Regions from separate parts of the Blautia sp. MSK20_18 genome, predicted to be linked through region 2. Evidence: predicted binding sites of a transcription regulator. Region 2 holds the regulator's gene; the other holds the start of a gene.
The links. The regulator Rex, encoded in region 2, represses fermentation and respiration genes when NADH is low (regulators of the CRP and FNR family bind a similar motif). The targets are predictions, from matches to a motif close to ATTGTTAANTANTTAACAAT.

Region 1: a site for Rex is predicted at 3,792-3,811, ahead of pckA (phosphoenolpyruvate carboxykinase (ATP)). Genes of this name have one in related genera too.

Annotation. Positions count from the first base shown of each region.
Region 1 is NZ_JAJCGR010000014.1:57,728-67,295, reverse strand. Features, by position in the region: gene LI091_RS09705 (LysR family transcriptional regulator) at 1-642, opposite strand, end outside; gene LI091_RS09700 (YoaK family protein) at 809-1,456, shown strand; gene LI091_RS09695 (DUF4866 domain-containing protein) at 1,472-2,227, shown strand; gene LI091_RS09690 (threonine/serine ThrE exporter family protein) at 2,323-3,621, opposite strand; gene pckA (phosphoenolpyruvate carboxykinase (ATP)) at 3,973-5,577, shown strand; NiCo riboswitch at 5,874-6,054, shown strand; gene LI091_RS09680 (cation diffusion facilitator family transporter) at 6,255-7,184, shown strand; gene LI091_RS09675 (hypothetical protein) at 7,490-7,681, shown strand; gene LI091_RS09670 (rhodanese-like domain-containing protein) at 7,794-8,126, shown strand; gene yfcE (phosphodiesterase) at 8,253-8,795, shown strand; gene LI091_RS09660 (THUMP domain-containing class I SAM-dependent RNA methyltransferase) at 8,792-9,568, shown strand, end outside.
Region 2 is NZ_JAJCGR010000003.1:151,120-160,687, forward strand. Features, by position in the region: gene alr (alanine racemase) at 1-363, opposite strand, end outside; gene LI091_RS03280 (NAD(P)H-hydrate dehydratase) at 360-1,877, opposite strand; gene LI091_RS03285 (redox-sensing transcriptional repressor Rex) at 1,939-2,586, opposite strand; gene abc-f (ribosomal protection-like ABC-F family protein) at 2,801-4,717, shown strand; gene LI091_RS03295 (pyridoxamine kinase) at 4,748-5,614, opposite strand; gene pdxR (MocR-like pyridoxine biosynthesis transcription factor PdxR) at 5,707-7,023, shown strand; gene LI091_RS03305 (precorrin-8X methylmutase) at 7,020-7,661, opposite strand; gene LI091_RS03310 (cobyric acid synthase) at 7,664-9,184, opposite strand; gene cobD (threonine-phosphate decarboxylase CobD) at 9,169-9,568, opposite strand, start outside.

The DNA of each region.
Region 1 (9,568 bases), on a different contig from region 2:
ACGGTTTTCCATAAAGTAATTCATATACATTTCTCTGGTGCTGGTCCCTTCCGCAAGACCTACAAAGGGCAGATCCTGAAGCTCATGGATGCTGATAGGGGCAGTAGCCAGATCCTTATATTTGCTTCCGCATGCAAGGATCTCCCGGTAACGCAGGAGACTTTTTTTCTGTAAAGGCTTGCGGATGGAGATCGGAGTGGTGACAATAGCGAAATCCACCGCATAATTTTTCAGTGCCTGTACAGCCTGTGGAGTAGAATGGTTAAAGAGGCGCAGGCGAACATGGGGATATTGCTCGCGGAACAGCTCCAGCTTTTCCAGAAGGATCAGACGCAGGGCATTTTCGCTGGCGCCGATGGAAACCAGGCCATGCTCCAGCTCTCCGTTCTGGCGGATCTCCTCTTCGCCGATGGACAGCTGCTCAAAAGCCAGGGCAACGTGTTCATAAAGCTGGCGGCCTTCCGGTGTAAGTGCGATTCCCTTGTTGGAGCGGAGAAAGAGCGTACATTTCAGCTCCTGCTCCAGGTTGTTCATACAGCGGGTGATATTTGGCTGATTGTTGTGAAGAGCTCTTGCTGCCTTGGTAAAGCTCTTATACTGGGCTACATAATAAAAGATCCGGTAGTAGTCGTAAGTGATCATGTATTGTCTCCATCCTGTGATATGATTTTAATATGTTTACGATATTAATAATACTTTTTACATTTGCTTCTGAGCAAACTATAATACACCCGAGGAAAAAAATCAATGACAGGAGTGATTTAGAGTGGTTTCAGGAGGCAGAAAGCTGCAGAGCGCAGACCGGCAGATGTCAGAAGCTTTTATCACAAGTGTATTTCTGGCAATGTCCGGCGGATTTCAGGATGCCTACACATACTTTACAAGAGATGAGGTGTTTTCCAACGCCCAGACAGGCAACGTGGTTCTGATGAGCCAAAATTTTATGACAGGACAGTGGGGAGACGGTTTAAGGTATCTGTTTCCTATTTTAGCCTTTGCCATTGGTGTTGTAGCGGCGGAGCGGATCCAGAGTACCTTTAAATATGCAAAAAAACTTCACTGGAGGCAGATGATCCTGCTGATCGAGATCCTGATCCTTTTTGTTGTGGGATTTATGCCGGGAGAATTGGATATGCTGGCAACCGTACTGGTATCCTTTTCCTGCGCCATGCAGGTACAGACCTTCCGGAAGGTGGGCGGTTATTCCTATGCAAGCACTATGTGCATCGGAAATTTACGAAGCGGCACGGCGGCGTTGTCCGTGTATTGTCGTGAAAAACGTCCGGAACAGCTGAAGCAGGCTCTTTATTATTTCGGAATAATTTTCTTTTTTGCCATTGGAGCCGGTGGCGGAGGAAATCTGTCCATGAGGCTGGGGATCCCGGCAATCTGGGTATCGGATGTTTTGCTTCTGCTCAGCTTTATTCTGATGTTTTCCAGTAAACGTAAGAATTAGAAAGGGTGAGGACTTGTGGAAAACGACACATTATTTCCAAGAGAGGAAAAGGCGGAGCTTTTGTTCGAAAAGATTCTGAAGGATCCGGAGGCGTGCAGACGGCTGACAGAAACCTTCTATGAATCCATGGATGCGGATGCAGACATAGAATGCGGATATCTTCCTCCGGAAAAATTTGCTTATGCATTGCTGGACGCATATAAAAACCGTGATCTGACAGCTCTCCTTATGGCAATCTGCCAGAACAGTATGTTTGATCTTCTGCGAAATTCTTTTCTGGCACCGTTCAGGTTCAATGCAGATGGACAGGAGAATCCGGTATTTCTCACAGATGAAAAAGGAAATTTTCTGCGGGAAAAGGGAATCCATGTAAGTGACAGGGATTACGACCGATTTCGCAGGATATACAGGGAGAAGCAGGGCGTAAAGATGTATCTGGCGTATGGCTACCGGAAGCGCCATGCCTATGATGAAGATACCATGGAAGTAGAAGAGTACAAAATGGGCGAACATATCGGTGTGCTGCTGGTGTATGAGCTTCCGGACAGCGTAAAGGAAAAAGAAACGGAGGCACAGGCCTATGCGGCTGTATGGGATATCATGATGGCAATTCAGAAGAAGCTTCCAAGAGCTTTTGTGTATTATGGGCAGGATTCTGTGGAGGATGGTGGAAAACGTTATGACGGACTGGGCGTTTTTCTCCCCATCCATAAATTTGCGGACCGCCTGGAAAAAATGATCGGGATCGCTGATGAGATCGTAATGAAATAGAATGTACAAAAAAGGACTGCTTTTGTATTGCTCCGGTTATCAGAAGGATAGCTGATGACCGGAAGCTACAGAAAGCAGTCCTTTTTGTATGCCCATCAGGTGCAGTAGCGGAACATTTTGTCCGTAAGGATCCTGGCGAAAATAAGGCCCAGGGGAAGAGCAACGATGATCAGGATCGCAGCTGCAAACCAGGAGGCGGAAACATTCAGGGACATGATCCCCAGATTGTAGATCGCCCGGTAGAGATAAAGTCCGGGAACCATGATCACAATGGATGGTACGGTAATGGAAATCCTGGGATATCCCACTTTTGTTTTGAGGAGGGAGGCCAGAAGTCCGGCTGTCAGTGCTCCGAAAAAAGCCGCGGCAGCAGGTGGGAAACCGGCAAGATCAACAAGCTCCAGACGTAAAGTGTTGGACAGTGCGCCGATGAAGGCGGCAGCTGCGGCTAGACGGACAGGGCTGTTGAACATGACCGAAAAGCCGAATACCCCGCAGAAGCTTGCCAGAAGCCGGAACAGGATCCTCTGAGCTGCCGAAAGCTCCAGAGGCAGGAAATCCACAGGTTTCAGATGAAGAAGCAGTGCCATTAGCCAGGCAGAGACAGCAGCCACCATTACAACAATAATGGCGTAGGCCAGTCGTTCCAGACCGGAACGCATATCCAGCTTGGCAAGGTCGATCCCGCTTGTGATAAACGGAAAGCCCGGAATGATAAACAGCATGGAACAGATGTATCCGGCCTCATGCTGGACGGAAATGTGGAACAGAAGCTCTGCCAGTTTCAGGAAGCCTGCATATACAAGACAGGCAGAGGAAACAGAAACTGCAATGCACATAAACAGAGTAAAATGATGCTTGCCAAGCTTGCAGCGGATGGCGTTTCCGATGCCTGCGCCTGCAAAAGCCAGGATCATTTCCAGCGGGCCACCGCCCAGAAGAAAAGTAAATGCACCACAGGCCAGTGCAGAAGCCAGTCCCAAGGATGCAGGGGAATAAAGCCCGTGGATCCGCTCGATCTCATCTAACTGACTGTGCAGTGCTTCACCGCTCATATGGATACCCTCCGCAGGAAAATCACTGACAAAATGTTCCAGCCTGTTCAGTCTGGAAGTATTTACGCCGGTGGTAGTCAGACTAAGTGCATGGGAAAAACTGCTCTCACCGTCAAAGCAGGTGTAGCTTATAGACATCAGTCCGATATCTGCGGAACAGGTGATACCAAGTGCTTCTGACAATGTATTCATGGAACTCCGTACCCGCCAGGCACCGGTCCCACAGGAGAGAAGCATCATGCCTGTACGGCCGATCAGGGAAGCTTTTTCGGAAAGAGAAGCTTCGGTGATGGGCTGGCTGTTCCTGGCGCTTACGTAGTTGTGCCAGGGGATTTTCATATGATTACGTTTAACCGGAATATCTGACACAGAAATCACTTCTTTCTATATATTAAAATCATATAGTTGCTATTATAAATATATATAATAACTATAATCAGATATATTGTAGCCATTATTCTGAAAAAGTCAAGTATAGATGGAGTAAAATCTGACAGTACCAAAACGTCACTGTTAAAGATTTATCATTTTTTTGCGGAAAATGAATTTTTTTGGTTGCTTTTACGTACAATTTATGTATAATTGTGGATAGGGATGTTGGAATGACCAATTCCTATGGCAGGATGACAAAAACCTGCAGCAGTAGGTGGCTATCATAATTACTATTAAAGAAGAGAGGTAAATGTTAAGATGGCAAAAATCGATTTAACAAAGTATGGTATTACCGGAACAACTGAGATCGTGTACAATCCTTCCTACGAGACATTATTTGAGGAAGAGACCAAACCGGAGCTTGAAGGATTTGAGAAGGGTCAGGTCAGTGAGCTTGGTGCTGTCAATGTAATGACAGGTATCTACACAGGACGTTCTCCTAAAGACAAATATATCGTTATGGATGAGAACTCCAAGGACACAGTTTGGTGGACATCCGATGAGTACAAGAACGATAACCATCCGGCAACTCAGGAAGCATGGAATGCAGTTAAAGATCTTGCCAAGAAGGAGCTTTCCAACAAGAAACTTTTCGTAGTAGATGCATTCTGCGGAGCTAACAAAGACACACGTATGGCTATCCGTTTCATCGTTGAGGTTGCATGGCAGGCACACTTCGTAACAAACATGTTCATTCAGCCGACAGCTGAGGAGCTTGAGAACTTTGAGCCGGATTTCGTTGTTTACAACGCATCCAAGGCTAAAGTTGAGAACTACAAAGAGCTGGGTCTTAACTCTGAGACAGCTGTAATGTTCAACATTACAAGCCGTGAGCAGGTTATCGTTAATACATGGTACGGCGGAGAGATGAAGAAAGGTATGTTCTCCATGATGAACTACTATCTGCCGCTTAAGGGCATCGCTTCCATGCACTGCTCTGCAAACACAGACCTTAACGGAGAGAACACAGCAATCTTCTTCGGTCTTTCCGGAACAGGTAAAACAACACTTTCCACAGATCCTAAGCGTCTCCTGATCGGTGATGACGAGCACGGCTGGGATGACAACGGAGTATTCAACTTCGAGGGTGGATGCTACGCTAAGGTTATCAACCTTGACAAAGAGTCTGAGCCGGACATCTACAATGCGATCAAGAGAAACGCTCTTCTTGAGAACGTAACACTTGATAAAGATGGAAAGATCGACTTCGCTGACAAGAGCGTAACAGAGAACACACGTGTTTCCTACCCGATCAACCACATCGAGAACATCGTTCGCCCGGTATCTTCTGCACCGGCAGCGAAAGAAGTTATCTTCCTGTCCGCAGATGCATTCGGCGTACTTCCTCCAGTATCTATCCTGACACCGGAGCAGACACAGTACTACTTCCTTTCCGGATTCACAGCTAAACTTGCTGGTACAGAGCGTGGAATCACAGAGCCTACTCCTACATTCTCCGCTTGCTTCGGACAGGCATTTCTTGAGCTTCACCCGACAAAATATGCTGAGGAGCTCGTTAAGAAAATGGAGAAGAGCGGTGCGAAAGCATACCTCGTTAACACAGGATGGAACGGAACTGGAAAACGTATCTCCATCAAAGATACTCGTGGTATCATCGATGCTATCCTTGACGGATCTATTCTTAAAGCTCCGACAAAGAAGATCCCATTCTTCAACTTCGAGGTTCCGACAGAGCTTCCAGGCGTAGATCCTGCAATCCTTGACCCACGTGACACATATGCAGACGCTGCAGAGTGGGAGACAAAGGCTAAAGATCTTGCTGCAAGATTCGTTAAGAACTTTGTTAAATATGAAGGAAATGCTGCTGGTAAAGCACTCGTTGCTGCTGGCCCGCAGGCATAATCGATCATTCCAACTGAATACAGATCGTAGATTTGACCGGGAGTGGATTTATCCGCTCCCGGTTTTTTGACAAACAACTGAGGATCTATTATTTGATATAGAACTGTGCAGTGCGAAGCATGTTTCCAGACATGGAATAAACAGAAAGTTGAAGATATCTACCTGTAAAATAAAAAACTTTGGCTTGACTAACAGAGGGCATATGGTGTATCCTTTCTGAGAAGTTGAGCGGGAGACCCGTAAGACTGCAAAAATTCTCTTTGCACTGCATTACATTCGAACAGGATGCGAGATCAACAGTACAAACTGAGCAGGCGATGCTTTTCGGAATCGAAAATATTTATCGAAGGCATGGGGCCGGGCCGCAGGAAGCGGCAGCGGATATGGATTTAAACGTAATTGCAAAGAACCTGCATTCACGGAATATGAGGTGAAGCAGAATGTGACTTTGCTTTCAGACATATCTGCGGGACAGTGTATGTTTCGCAGGTATGTCTTTTTTACTGCAAAATATGGATGGAACAGAAGGTAGAAGCTGGGATATCCCTATACAGAAAAGAAAGAACACCGGCGGAAAATCGCACTGCAGCGAGTAGTGAAGGAACCGCCGGTTTTTTCACGGAAAATGTTGTGCCATAAGAAGAACCTGATCATATATTTAAAAGGAGATTCTGTTTATGGAACACACAGAAAACAAAACAATTATACATGATACAGAAAAAACAGCTTCATGGGAACAGCAGACAGCAATGAAGGTATCCGGGATCAGTATTCTGGTAAATCTTTTATTATCTGTATTTAAACTGATCGCAGGTATTGTGGCACATTCAGGAGCGATGATCTCGGATGCCATTCATTCTGCATCAGATGTGGGAAGCACCTTCATCGTAATTATCGGTGTCCGTCTTTCTACAAAGAAATCAGACAAAGAGCACCAGTACGGACATGAAAGAATGGAGTGTGTTTCTTCCATTGTCCTTGCAGGAATGCTGCTTGTCACTGGTCTCGGGATCGGAATTACCGGTGCCCGTGATATCGTAAAAAGCACATCCGGTGGAACCATTGCCATTCCGGGAACACTTGCACTGATTGCAGCAGCGGTATCCATTGTGGTAAAAGAGTGGATGTTCTGGTATACAAGAGGTGCAGCAAAGAAGATCAATTCAGGAGCCCTGATGGCAGATGCATGGCACCATCGTTCAGATGCACTTTCCTCTATCGGAGCGTTTGTCGGCATCTTCGGTGCAAGACTGGGATACCCGATCCTGGACCCGATCGCCAGTATCGTGATCTGCGTTATGATCGCCAAGGCATCAATCGACATTTTCAGGGATGCCATTGACAAGATGGTAGATCATTCCTGTGATGCAAAAACTGAGGAATCCATGAAGAGAGAGATCCTCAAGGTACCGGGCGTCAGAAGAGTAGACCTTCTTAAAACCCGTCTTTTCGGATCCAAGATGTATGTGGATATCGAGATCGCAGCAGATGGAAATATTTCCCTTTTTGATGCACATGATATTGCGGAAAATGTACATCATACGATCGAGAATAAATTCAAAGATGTAAAGCACTGTATGGTGCATGTAAATCCGATCAACGGATAAAAAAACAAGCTGCCGGAGCAACTGTGATCGTCATCCGGCGGCTTGTTTTTGTATAGAGAAACACCCGGTAGGGGAGCTACCGGGTGTTTCGAGGGGAGTATAAATAATTAAATAAGGGGTTATGTAAAAAAAATTTTTGAAGGGTAAATTCTTTTTACAAGAATGATTATAATATAAACTGGAAAAAAAAGCAATATGATTTTGGCGAATAATCTCCAAACTTTTTGGGATACTATTTCCTGTAATAAAAAGCGGCAGAAAGCTTCGGAAAGCCGTAAAATCAACTTCATCAGGAGGTAATTCAAATGGCGAAAAATTACGAAACAGACAGAAATGAGTCTAATTATGCAGGAAAAAATCACGGGGAAAGTGCTTCCAGAAACTGCGGAAAAAACAGCTCTAAGAACAGTTCGGGAAATTCTTCCAGGAACAGTTCCAAAAGCAGCTACGGAAACAAAATTTCCGATGAATATGATTCTGAGAAGGACAGATATTAAAGGATAAGAAAAGCGGGAAAAGTCAGAGATGGCTTTTCCCGCTTAAATACATATAAGGGAACATTCACCCGGAAGCTTCCATATAATATACCAAAAAGAGGAGATTTTTTCCATGTTTCAGATCGAAACTATCTCTGCAAAAATGCTGGATTATTATGTGGAGCGCAGCGACGCTGTTATCATAGATCTCCGGGATCCTGCCGCCTACAGAAGGGGACATGTCCGGAACGCGGTAAATATTCCATACAGAGAGCTGGAGGAATATCTTGAGAAAAAACAGGATCAGAAATATCTTTTTCCCAAAGATAAGCTGCTGATATTTTACTGCGACCGCGGCGGCGCCAGCATGCAGGCTGCCCGGAGCCTGGCAAGACAGGGCTGTCGTACCAGGTCCGTGATCGGTGGATTTGCAGCCTACAGAGGGAGAAATCTTGTGCGCGGATAAAAAAAGCGGATGATATCAAAATAGATTGCGAATGCATATCTGTAACAAATCTTGTATTTTAAAGGAAATCATGATAATGTAAAGAACAGAGATAAAAACCAATACAAATTACAAGGAGAAAAGCTTATGAAATATATGTTTGCGTCCGATGTACATGGTTCGGCATATTACTGCCGGAAAATGCTGGAAGCATATGACAAGGAGAAGGCGGAGAGACTGGTGCTTCTGGGAGATCTGCTTTATCACGGACCAAGAAATGACCTTCCGAAGGAATACGCACCAAAGGAAGTCATCCGCCTTTTAAATGAGAGAAAAAACCAGATCTATGCAGTACGCGGAAACTGTGAGGCAGAGGTGGATCAGATGGTCCTGGACTTCCCGGTTATGGCAGATTACTGTATCCTTGCCATTGAAGGAAAAACGATGTACGCCACACACGGTCATATCTATAATAAGGATAATCTTCCGCCGATGATGGACGGAGACATTCTGATCCACGGCCATACACATGTGCTGAAGGCAGAAAATATGGGGAATTATATCCTTCTGAACCCAGGTTCCGTATCCATTCCAAAGGAAGGTAACCCGCCGACCTATGCAATCCTTGAGAACGGAATTTTTACCATTAAAGATTTTGAAGGAAATACAGTACGGGAGATCACTTTATGAATCTGTGGGAATTAACGGCGCCCTGTCATTTTGGAACAGAGGCGGTGCTGAAGCGTGAAATACTGGATCTTGGCTATGAAGTGACCAGGGTGGAAGACGGAAGAGTAACCTTTGAGGCTGATGCCCAGGGTGTGGCAGACGCCAATCTGTTCCTTCGTACCACAGAACGTGTGCTTCTGAAAGTAGGCGAAGTAAAGGCTGAGACTTTTGATGAGCTTTTTGAAAAGACCAAGGCTCTCCCATGGGAGAATTACATACCGAAAAACGGTAAATTCTGGGTAGCCAAGGCAAACTCCATCAAAAGTAAGCTTTTTAGTCCATCTGATATCCAGTCCATTATGAAAAAAGCCATTGTAGAGCGTCTCAAAGGCATCTACGGGATTTCCTGGTTTCCGGAAGATGGTCCGGAATTTCCTATCCGTGTGGCCTTTATGAAAGACGTAGCTCTGATCGGAATCGACACTTCAGGAGTATCCCTCCATAAGAGAGGGTATCGCCAGATGACTGTCAAGGCACCTATCACCGAGACGCTTGCCAGTGCTCTTTTGATGCTCACTCCCTGGAAAAAGGACCGTATTCTTGTCGATCCGTTCTGCGGAAGCGGCACCTTTCCTATTGAGGCGGCAATGATGGCAGCGGATATGGCGCCGGGACTGAACCGTCATTTTCTGGCCGAGAGCTGGGAGCATCTGATCCCGAAGGAATGCTGGGAGGATGCAAGAGAAGAAGCCAGAGAACGTGTGAATCTTGATATTGAAACCGATATCCAGGGC
Region 2 (9,568 bases):
AATGCGTGCACCTGCTTTTGCATATTCTGCCGCTGTATTAAGATCCGATATGGTGATCCGGATATCATTGGCTGCAAGCTCCTCATAATATTCCTCAAATACAAGGCCAAGGATCAGGACAGGCTTGGTGATCCCTGCATGCCGAAGCTCCAGTGCCTCCTCTGCCGTAGCTGTTGCAAATCCCCAGATATAGTCATAGTCCTGGATCAGACGGGCAATAGCTCTGGCACCATGGCCATAACCGTCTGCCTTGATCACAGCGATGATCTTTGTCCCTTCTTTGACATTTTTATACATTTCCTCAAAATTGTGGGCAATGGCATCCAGTGATACCAGTGCTTTTACTCTCTCGTATTTTTTCATAATCCCGACTCCTCTTCACCTATAGCTAATGCCTTGGGCAGATATTCTATGATATCTCCTGCCAGCATACTGCGCTTTCCTTTTTCAGCGGCTGCAAGATCACCGCAAAGTCCGTGAAGATAAACACCTAACGCGGCCTTTAAAACCATGGGAGGCTGTTCCTCCGTTTTCAGATACATACATAACACTGCTGCCAGGATCCCGGAAAGCACATCTCCGCTTCCTGCAGTTGCCATTCCGGAATTACCGGAAAGATTCAGATACATCTGGCCTTTTTCATCTGCGATCACCGTACATGCATCCTTCAATACGCACACAGAGCCTGTTTCCGCAGCAGATTTCAGTGCAGTATCTGCGATCTCATGCTGGATCTCCTGGATCGTTCTGCCACTGAGCCGGCTCATTTCTCCGATATGCGGTGTCAGGACTACATGCTCTCCCAGATACTGGTACCACTGTGGATGTGCAGCCAGAAGGTTCAGGCCGTCCGCATCCAGGATCAGCGGCTTTTTCTCCCGGGCAGCCGCCGTGAGAAACCACTGTTCTCTCTCACGGCTGGCCACTGATGTTCCAAGTCCCGGTCCGATCACGATCACATCACACCAGGATAGAAGCTGTTCATTGGATTCCTGATCAAAGCGGCTGCAGACCATAGCCTCCGGAAGGAGTATCTGCAGTGGGATCCTGTTGGCTTCCACAGTCTGGATCTTTACCATTCCCGCACCGGCACGAAGTGCTGCACTGGCGCTTAAATAAGCGGCTCCGCACATTCCCTCACTTCCGGTCACAAAGAGCACTTTTCCGAAGGTACCCTTGTTTCCGCCGGGATCACGTTCCGGAAACAGCTTCAGATCTTTATTTTCCAGACAGGCGGCAGATGCAGTCACAGCTTCCTGCTCATAGATCCCGATATCGGCGGTAACGATCCTTCCTGCATACAGTCTTCCCGGATAAAAGCAAAGACCTCTTTTCCGGTAGGCAAATGTGACAGTCAGATCGGCGCTGAAGGCAATTCCCATTTCCAGGCCAGTATCTCCGTTCACTCCTGACGGGATGTCAACTGCGATCTTTTTGGCCCTCGCACTGTTCATCTCATGGATGATATCAGCATAATGCCCCTCGATCGGACGCGTCAGGCCTACCCCAAACACGGCATCTACTATAGTAGTATATTCACTCCACTGCGGGTTATTCACCTCCGGGACACGATAACCGGAAGCAATCTTATACTGAAGAGCTGTCTCTCTGGTCATTTTATCTTTGTTTCCGACCATATAAAACTCTACCCGGATCCCCTTCAGATGGAACAATCTGGCAACAGCGATACCGTCACCGCCATTGTTTCCGCTTCCGCAGACTACCAGGATCCTTTCGTCCTTCTGGAGATACTTTTCTGTTTCCTCTACCACCTTCAGTGCTGCCCGCTCCATCAGAACCTCGGAGGGAACTCCGATCTCACGGATCGTTGTGGAGTCCAGATCCTTCATTTCTTTGCAGGTAACAAGCTTCTTCATTCTGTCTTCTGCCTCCCCTCTGTCATAGAGAAAGCTGCCGTTTCCGGCAGCTTAACAATTCTTACTTATCCACATGTTCCTGCCTGTATTTGCTGAGATTATAAGACAGTGTCATCAGACTCTCGGAAAGATGAACGTTCTCTACGATCACATCATCCGGTGTCTCAAGATCAAGATGTGCAAAATTCCAGATTGCCTTGATCCCGTTCTCCACCAGAATATCTGCCATTTCCTTGGCTTTATTCTTGGGAAGTGTCAGGATCGCGATCTCCACGTTATTCTCTCTCAGGAAAAACGGAAGCTCACTGAGCATCTGGATCTCAAGTCCACGGACTGCGATGCCCTCAAGCACAGGATTTACGTCAAAGATACCAACCAGCCTGAACCCGCGCTTCTCAAAATCCACATAATTGGCAAGTGCCTGTCCCAGATTACCGGCACCCAGGATGATCATCGGATGAACGGTATCTAGTCCCAGGATCTTACCGATCTCTGTATAAAGATAGTGTACATTATAGCCATACCCCTGCTGCCCAAAACCGCCGAAATTATTAAGATCCTGACGGATCTGAGAAGCTGTGGTATGCATCTTCTTACTTAACTCATTGGAAGAAATACGTTCTACATTGTCTTCCATCAGCTCTCCTAAGTAGCGGTAATAGCGTGGCAGACGCTTAATCACCGCTTTCGAGATTTGTTTTGTCTCCACGATAGTTTTCCTCCTTACCTTACACTAGGTTAATTATAACGAATTGACATTTTCCTGTCAATTAAAGTTGTCTATTCTGTACAAATTTCTTTATAATTTTTCTAATAATTGATTTTTTCTTTGAAATCCCGGCAGTTTCCGTTATAATAGGTGGAGGATTTTTCCCTGTTCAGGCATAAACAGGGGTGATTCTTTATACAGGAGGACAGTTTTTATGATTTTATCATGTCAGAATATATGCAAGGCCTTTGGCGAAAAAGTAATTTTAAATGATGCATCCTTTCACATTGAAGACCGTGAAAAGGCTGCTCTGATCGGATGCAACGGTGCAGGAAAGACCACACTGCTGCGGATCATCATGCAGGAGCTTTCTGCTGATTCCGGTACCGTGGTGCTTGCCCGGGATAAAAATATCGGCTATCTTGCCCAGTACCAGGATATCCACGGACATCATACCATCTACGAGGAGCTTCTTACCACCAAGCAGCACATCATCGATATGGAACGCCGTATCCGCAATATGGAACAGGAAATGAACACGGTGACCGGTGATGAGCTGAACCGTCTGATGGAAACCTATACCCGCCTGACCCATCAGTTTGAGCTGGAGAACGGATACGCTTACAAAAGTGAGCTGACCGGTGTCTTAAAGGGTCTCGGCTTCACGGAGGAAGATTATGACAAGCAGATCGAAACTCTTTCCGGCGGTCAGAAAACCCGCGTGGCGCTGGGCAAGATGCTTCTTTCCAAGCCGGATATCCTGCTTCTGGATGAGCCAACCAATCACCTGGATATGGAAAGCATCTCCTGGCTGGAAACTTATCTTCTGAATTATCCGGGAGCTGTTTTTATCGTCTCCCATGACCGTTATTTTCTGGATAAGGTAGTCACCAAGGTCATTGAGATCGAAGCCGGACAGACCCGCGTATACAGCGGCAACTACTCTGCCTATGCTCTCAAGAAGGCTCAGCTTCGTGATGCACAGTACAAGGCATACTTAAATCAGCAGCGGGATATCAAGCATCAGGAAGCCGTTATCGCCAAGCTGAAATCCTTTAACCGTGAAAAATCCATCAAGCGTGCGGAAAGCCGTGAAAAAATGCTGGACCGTGTACAGAGGATCGAAAAGCCTCTTGAGCTCCAGGACCGGATGCGTATCTCGCTGGAACCACGGGTGTTAAGCGGAAACGATGTGCTCCACGTGGAAGCGCTTTCCAAGGCCTTTCCGGGACAGACCCTGTTCTCCGATATCTCCTTTGATATCAAACGCGGCGAGCGTGTGGCACTGATCGGAAACAACGGAACCGGAAAGACCACCATGCTGAAGATCATCAACGGTCTTATTGAGGCAGATGCCGGCAAATTTTCCCTTGGTTCCAAGGTGCAGATCGGTTATTACGATCAGGAACATCATGTTCTGCATATGGACAAGACGATTTTCCAGGAGATCTCCGATACTTATCCGACTCTCACAGAGACCGAGATCCGAAATATGCTTGCTGCATTTCTCTTTACCGGAGATGATGTTTTCAAGGAAATCTCCGCACTTTCCGGTGGAGAAAGAGGCCGTGTTTCCCTTGCAAAGCTGATGCTTTCCGAAGCCAACTTCCTGATCCTTGACGAGCCTACCAACCATCTGGATATTGCTTCCAAGGAGATCTTGGAGGAAGCACTAGTCAGCTACACCGGTACAGTCCTTTATGTATCCCATGACCGTTACTTTATCAATCAGACTGCGACCAGGATCATGGAGCTGACAAACCAAGCAGTGGTAAATTACATCGGTGATTATGATTACTATCTGGAAAAGAAGGAGGAGCTGACCAGTACCTATGCACCGGGAAGCACTTCTCCGGAGGCACCTGCCGAAGAAAAATCGGTTTCCGAGAACAAGCTTTCCTGGCAGCAGATGAAGGAAGAACAGGCAAAGAAACGAAAACGGGAAGCCGAGCTGAAAAAAGTCGAAGCCCGTATCGAAGAGCTGGAAACAAGAGACAGCGAGATCGACGAGACTATGGTCCTTCCGGATGTCTGCACCAATGTAGCGGAATGTACAAAGCTGAGCCGCGAAAAAGCAGCCATCGCTGAAGAACTGGAAGAGCTTTATGAAAAATGGGAAGAGCTGGCCTGACGGTCAGCTCTTTTTTATCCCCTTATGTTTTTATGGAAGCAGCATGCCGAGATGCTGTTCAAAGCATACACCATCGTTACGGTCTGTTCCTTCCTCCACCGCATCCCGGATCGATGCCGAGATAAAATCCACGGCCAGCTCTGCACAGGTTTTCATGGAATATCTTTTTACCAGCCCTGCACTTAGCACGGATGCAAAAAGATCTCCTGTCCCGGAATAGCTTCCGCCGGATTTCTCTGCGAATACCCAGGAGCTGTTTCCGTTTTCCAGGACAAGATTCCCCATTTTCAGAGGCTGCCCCTCCTCCCTGTGATCCACTCCGGTGATCACAACGGCAGGAAGTGAAAATTTCCGGGCAAGTCCGCACCCGATCTCCCGGATCTCTTCCATCCGCCGGGACTCTGATGCCTTTTGCAGTTCCTTCCAGATATCCTCCATTTTTTCTTTTCCGTAGAGAAGAAGGAGGGCTTCCGTAAGGTTCGGTGTGATCACATAGGAACGACGTGTCAGTTCGCAGAACCGGCTGCGGAGCTCTTCTGTATAGATCGGATAAACCGCGCCGTCATCCCCCATCACCGGATCTGTAAGGATCAGAGTATCCTTCCCTGCAAACGCATCCATAAATTTCAGGATCCTGTCTGCCTGCTTATCATCAGAAAGAAATCCAGTATAGATCCCATCCGGGAAAAATCCTCTTTTTTTCCACTGCTCCATATATGGTTCCATATGCTCTGTGAAATCCTCACAGAAATAACTTTCATAACCGGTCTGGTTGCTTAAAACAGCGGTGGGAAGTGGACACGCCTGGACCCCCATCACCGAGATCACCGGGATCGCTGCTGTCAGTGAACATTTCCCCAGCCCGGAAAGATCATTGATCACTGCTATTTTTTTCATGGTAATTCTCCAGTCTTGAGTTTTTTTCTGTAATATTATAGAATGAACTGTCAGGTTTACGCAATCATTTTTGGAAGGAAATCATCATACTTATGTTAAATATATCTGCAGAACACAAAAAAGAACACCTTTATCTGGAGGTTTACCACTATTATCGGAAGCTGATCCTGGAAGGCCGTCTCCTTCCCGGAAGCAAAATGCCCTCCCTCCGCAAATGCGCCCAGGAGCTGAAGCTAAGCCGTACCACCATCGAAAATGCCTATCTTCTGCTGGCAGCAGACGGCTATATCATCGCCAGGGCACAGAGCGGCTATTATGTCACCGGCATTGCTTCCAAGCAGCATCTGCTTACCCCCGAAAAACAGGATAAGGATATCACGCCCTGCCTTTATGATTTTGCCTCTTCCGGTGTTGACCGGGAAAGCTTCCGTTTTGATCTGTGGCAGCGTTACATCAAAAGCGCCCTCCGCCAGGGCGACCGTATGCTTTCTTATGGCGAACCCCAGGGCGAAAGCGATTTCCGGGAGGTTCTCGCAGACTATATCCGGGAACGCAGAAATGTGATCTGCTCCCCGGATGACATTGTAGTAGGGGCCGGTCTCCAGCCCCTTCTCCAGATCCTCTGCCCTCTGATCCATGAACGGAAAACCGTTTCGTTCCCCACACCGTCCTTCACCACATGCAGCACCATCTTTCAGGATTACGGCTTTGATGTCCATTACCGGGACAAAAGCTGCGATGTGATCTATGTTTCTCCTGCTCACATGACGAAATGGGGCGAGATCATGCCGGTAAAACGACGCCTGGAGCTGATCCGTCATGCAGAGATCAATGACCATCTGATCATTGAGGATGATTTCGAAAACGAATTTGTTTATTTCCAGAAGCCGACGCCTTCACTTTTCGGTCTTGCAGGTGGTGAAAACGTTGTCTATATCGGTTCCTTTTCCAGGCTGCTGCTGCCCTCCATCCGTGTCAGCTTCATGGTACTGCCACGCTCTCTCCGGGAAAAATATACAAAAAAAGCAGCCTTTTATAATCAGACTGCTTCCAAGGCAGAACAGATCGCACTCTGCCAGTTTATCCGCGACGGGCATCTGGCTTCCCAGACAAGAAAGCTCCGCCGCCTTTATTCCCAGAAGCTGAAGGCTCTTTCCCAGGCTGTCAGGGAAACCTTCGGCCAGGACTGCCAGATCCAAACAGGAGCCGCAGGAACCAGCCTTGCCCTTACTCTCCCCTGTTCTCTCACAGGCAGTGAACTGACAGACAGAGCCCGGAACCATGGTCTGGGACTGGAGGTTCTCAGAGAAAACGGAGCCGAGGTCACCTTGGTCCTCTCCTGCTCCTCCATTCCATCCAAGGATTTTCTGCCTGCCTGTCAGCTTCTGAAGGAGGTTACCGGCTCCTAATCTCTCCGGTTATCGATCATGTAGAGCAGGGCATTTACAATGCACGCAGCGATGTTGCTTCCACCCTTGCGTCCCTTTGCCACAATATAAGGCACATCTGCGTGCATGATCAGCTCCTTGGACTGCACAACATTCACAAAGCCTACCGGCACACCGATGATCAGCTCAGGAGAAAGCTTTCCGTTCTCAATAAGCTCATAAAGACGTACCAGTGCGGTAGGTGCGTTTCCAATGGCAAAGATCAGCTTTTTATCCATCTCTGCTGCCTTGTCCATGCTGGCTGTGGCTCTGGTAGTCCCGTTCTTTTTTGCAAGGGCTGCCACATCCTCATCGGACATGAAGCAGTAAGCCTCACCGCCGTAGCGGGCAAGTGCACGCTTGTTGATCCCAGCCTTTGCCATCTGGGTATCTGTGACGATGCAGGCGCCATTGCGGATGGCGTCCATGGCCATCTCCACTGCCCCCTCCGAGAAGCAGAGATTTTTTGCATAATCAAAATCTGCGCTTGTGTGGATGCAGCGTTTTACGATCAGCTCTGTTCCCGGAATCAGGGGAGTATCCCCCAGCTCTTCTGTGATGATCTCAAAGCTTCTTTTTTCGATCTCCATGGGTTTTACATTTTCAAGCTCAACTTTCATTTCTATTCTTCCTCCGTAATCCCGTTTTCCAGTATCTCATAGATTTTTTTCATATCCAGATGCTTCCGCAGCTCTGCAGCCAGGATATCATACTGCTGTTCCTTAAATGCCGCAAAATCCACGCCTGTCATATTTTCCACATCAATACCTTTTTTCTCGCCGATCACGCGGATGATCGCCTCTGCAGATGCTTCCTTATCGAAAACGCCGTGGATATAGGTTCCGCACACATTTCCCGCAAAAGCACCCTCTTCTTTTTTCTTACCGCTGACGCTGTCTGTGATCTTCGTGGCTGTTCCTGCATTGTCCTTCAGGATGCTTTCGCCCATATGGATCTCATAGCCCTCGATCTCCGCACCGGAAAGAGGAGCAAACACACCGGACAGCTGACCGAAATGCCCCTGCACCCTGGTCCTGGTTTTCTTTTCGGCAAATACCGTTTCCATGGGAAGAAGTCCCATTCCTTTCATGGAACCGCCATTTTCAACGCCATGAGGATCGCTTAAGGTCTCGCCCAGCATCTGATAGCCACCGCAGACACCAAAGATCAGCTTGCCTCTGGAGGCTTCCTTGAGAACCGCTGCCTCCATTCCGCTTTCCCGCATCCATATCAGATCACCCATGGTGTTCTTGGTTCCAGGAAGGATGATCATGTCCGGAGAGTGAAGATCTCTCGGGTGTTTTACATAGCGGAGAGAAACTCCGGGAATGCTCTCAAAAGGATTAAAATCCGTAAAGTTGGAGATCCTTGGTGTACGGACCACTGCGATATCAATGACACCGGCTTCCTGCTTCCGGTCAAAACGCTCCGTCAGGCTGTCCTCATCCTCCACCTGGATATCCAGATAAGGCGCCACCCCCACCACCGGGATCCCGCTTCTTTCCTCAAGCATGACAACACCAGGGTCCAGAATAGTCTTATCTCCGCGGAATTTGTTGATGATCAGCCCCTTTACCATAGCCTTCTCATCGTCCTCCAGAAGCTCCACCGTACCGATCAACTGGGCAAAAACACCTCCACGGTCAATATCTCCCACAAGAAGGACCGGTGCCTTGGCCATCTTTGCCATACCCATATTTACAATATCCTCATCCTTGAGATTGATCTCGGCAGGACTTCCCGCACCTTCGATGACAATGATATCGTTTTCCGCTGCAAGAGCGTTGTACGCCTTCATCACATCCGGGACCAGGGTCTTCTTATATTTGAAATAATCCCTGGCACTCATGGTTCCAAGAACCTCTCCGTTTACGATCACCTGGGATCCTACATCATTGGTAGGCTTCAGAAGGATCGGATTCATCAGGACAGACGGCCGGATCCCGGCTGCCTCTGCCTGCATGACCTGGGCCCGTCCCATCTCAAGACCATCCTCTGTGATAAAGGAATTCAGCGCCATATTTTGTGATTTAAAAGGAGCCACACGATATCCATCCTGCTTAAAGATCCTGCAAAGTCCCGCAGCCAGCAGGCTTTTTCCGGCATTGGACATGGTTCCCTGTACCATTATTGCTTTTGCCATAATATACCTCCCTCAAGTACTTCGATCAGTTTTACATTTTCTTCATGGCGCTTTACCGCGATCCGATAATACCCCTTTGTAAGTCCCGGATAATTGCTGCAGTCACGGATCAGGATCCGCTTGCGCAGACAGAAGTCAAAGAGCTCCTCCGGTCCTTTAAAGAAAATATAATTTGCTTCCGACGGAAATACTTTATACCCAATGCGGACCAGCTCATCCTTCAGCCACTGTGCCTCCCGAAAAACAAGCTGTCTTCCCTCCTCTACATATTCCGTCTCTGTAAGTGCCTGGAGCCCGGCTGCCTGGGCCATGGTGGAAACATTCCATGGCTGAACGCAGAGCTCCATCCTTTCCATCAGCTTTCTGTCAGAACAGAGGCCATAG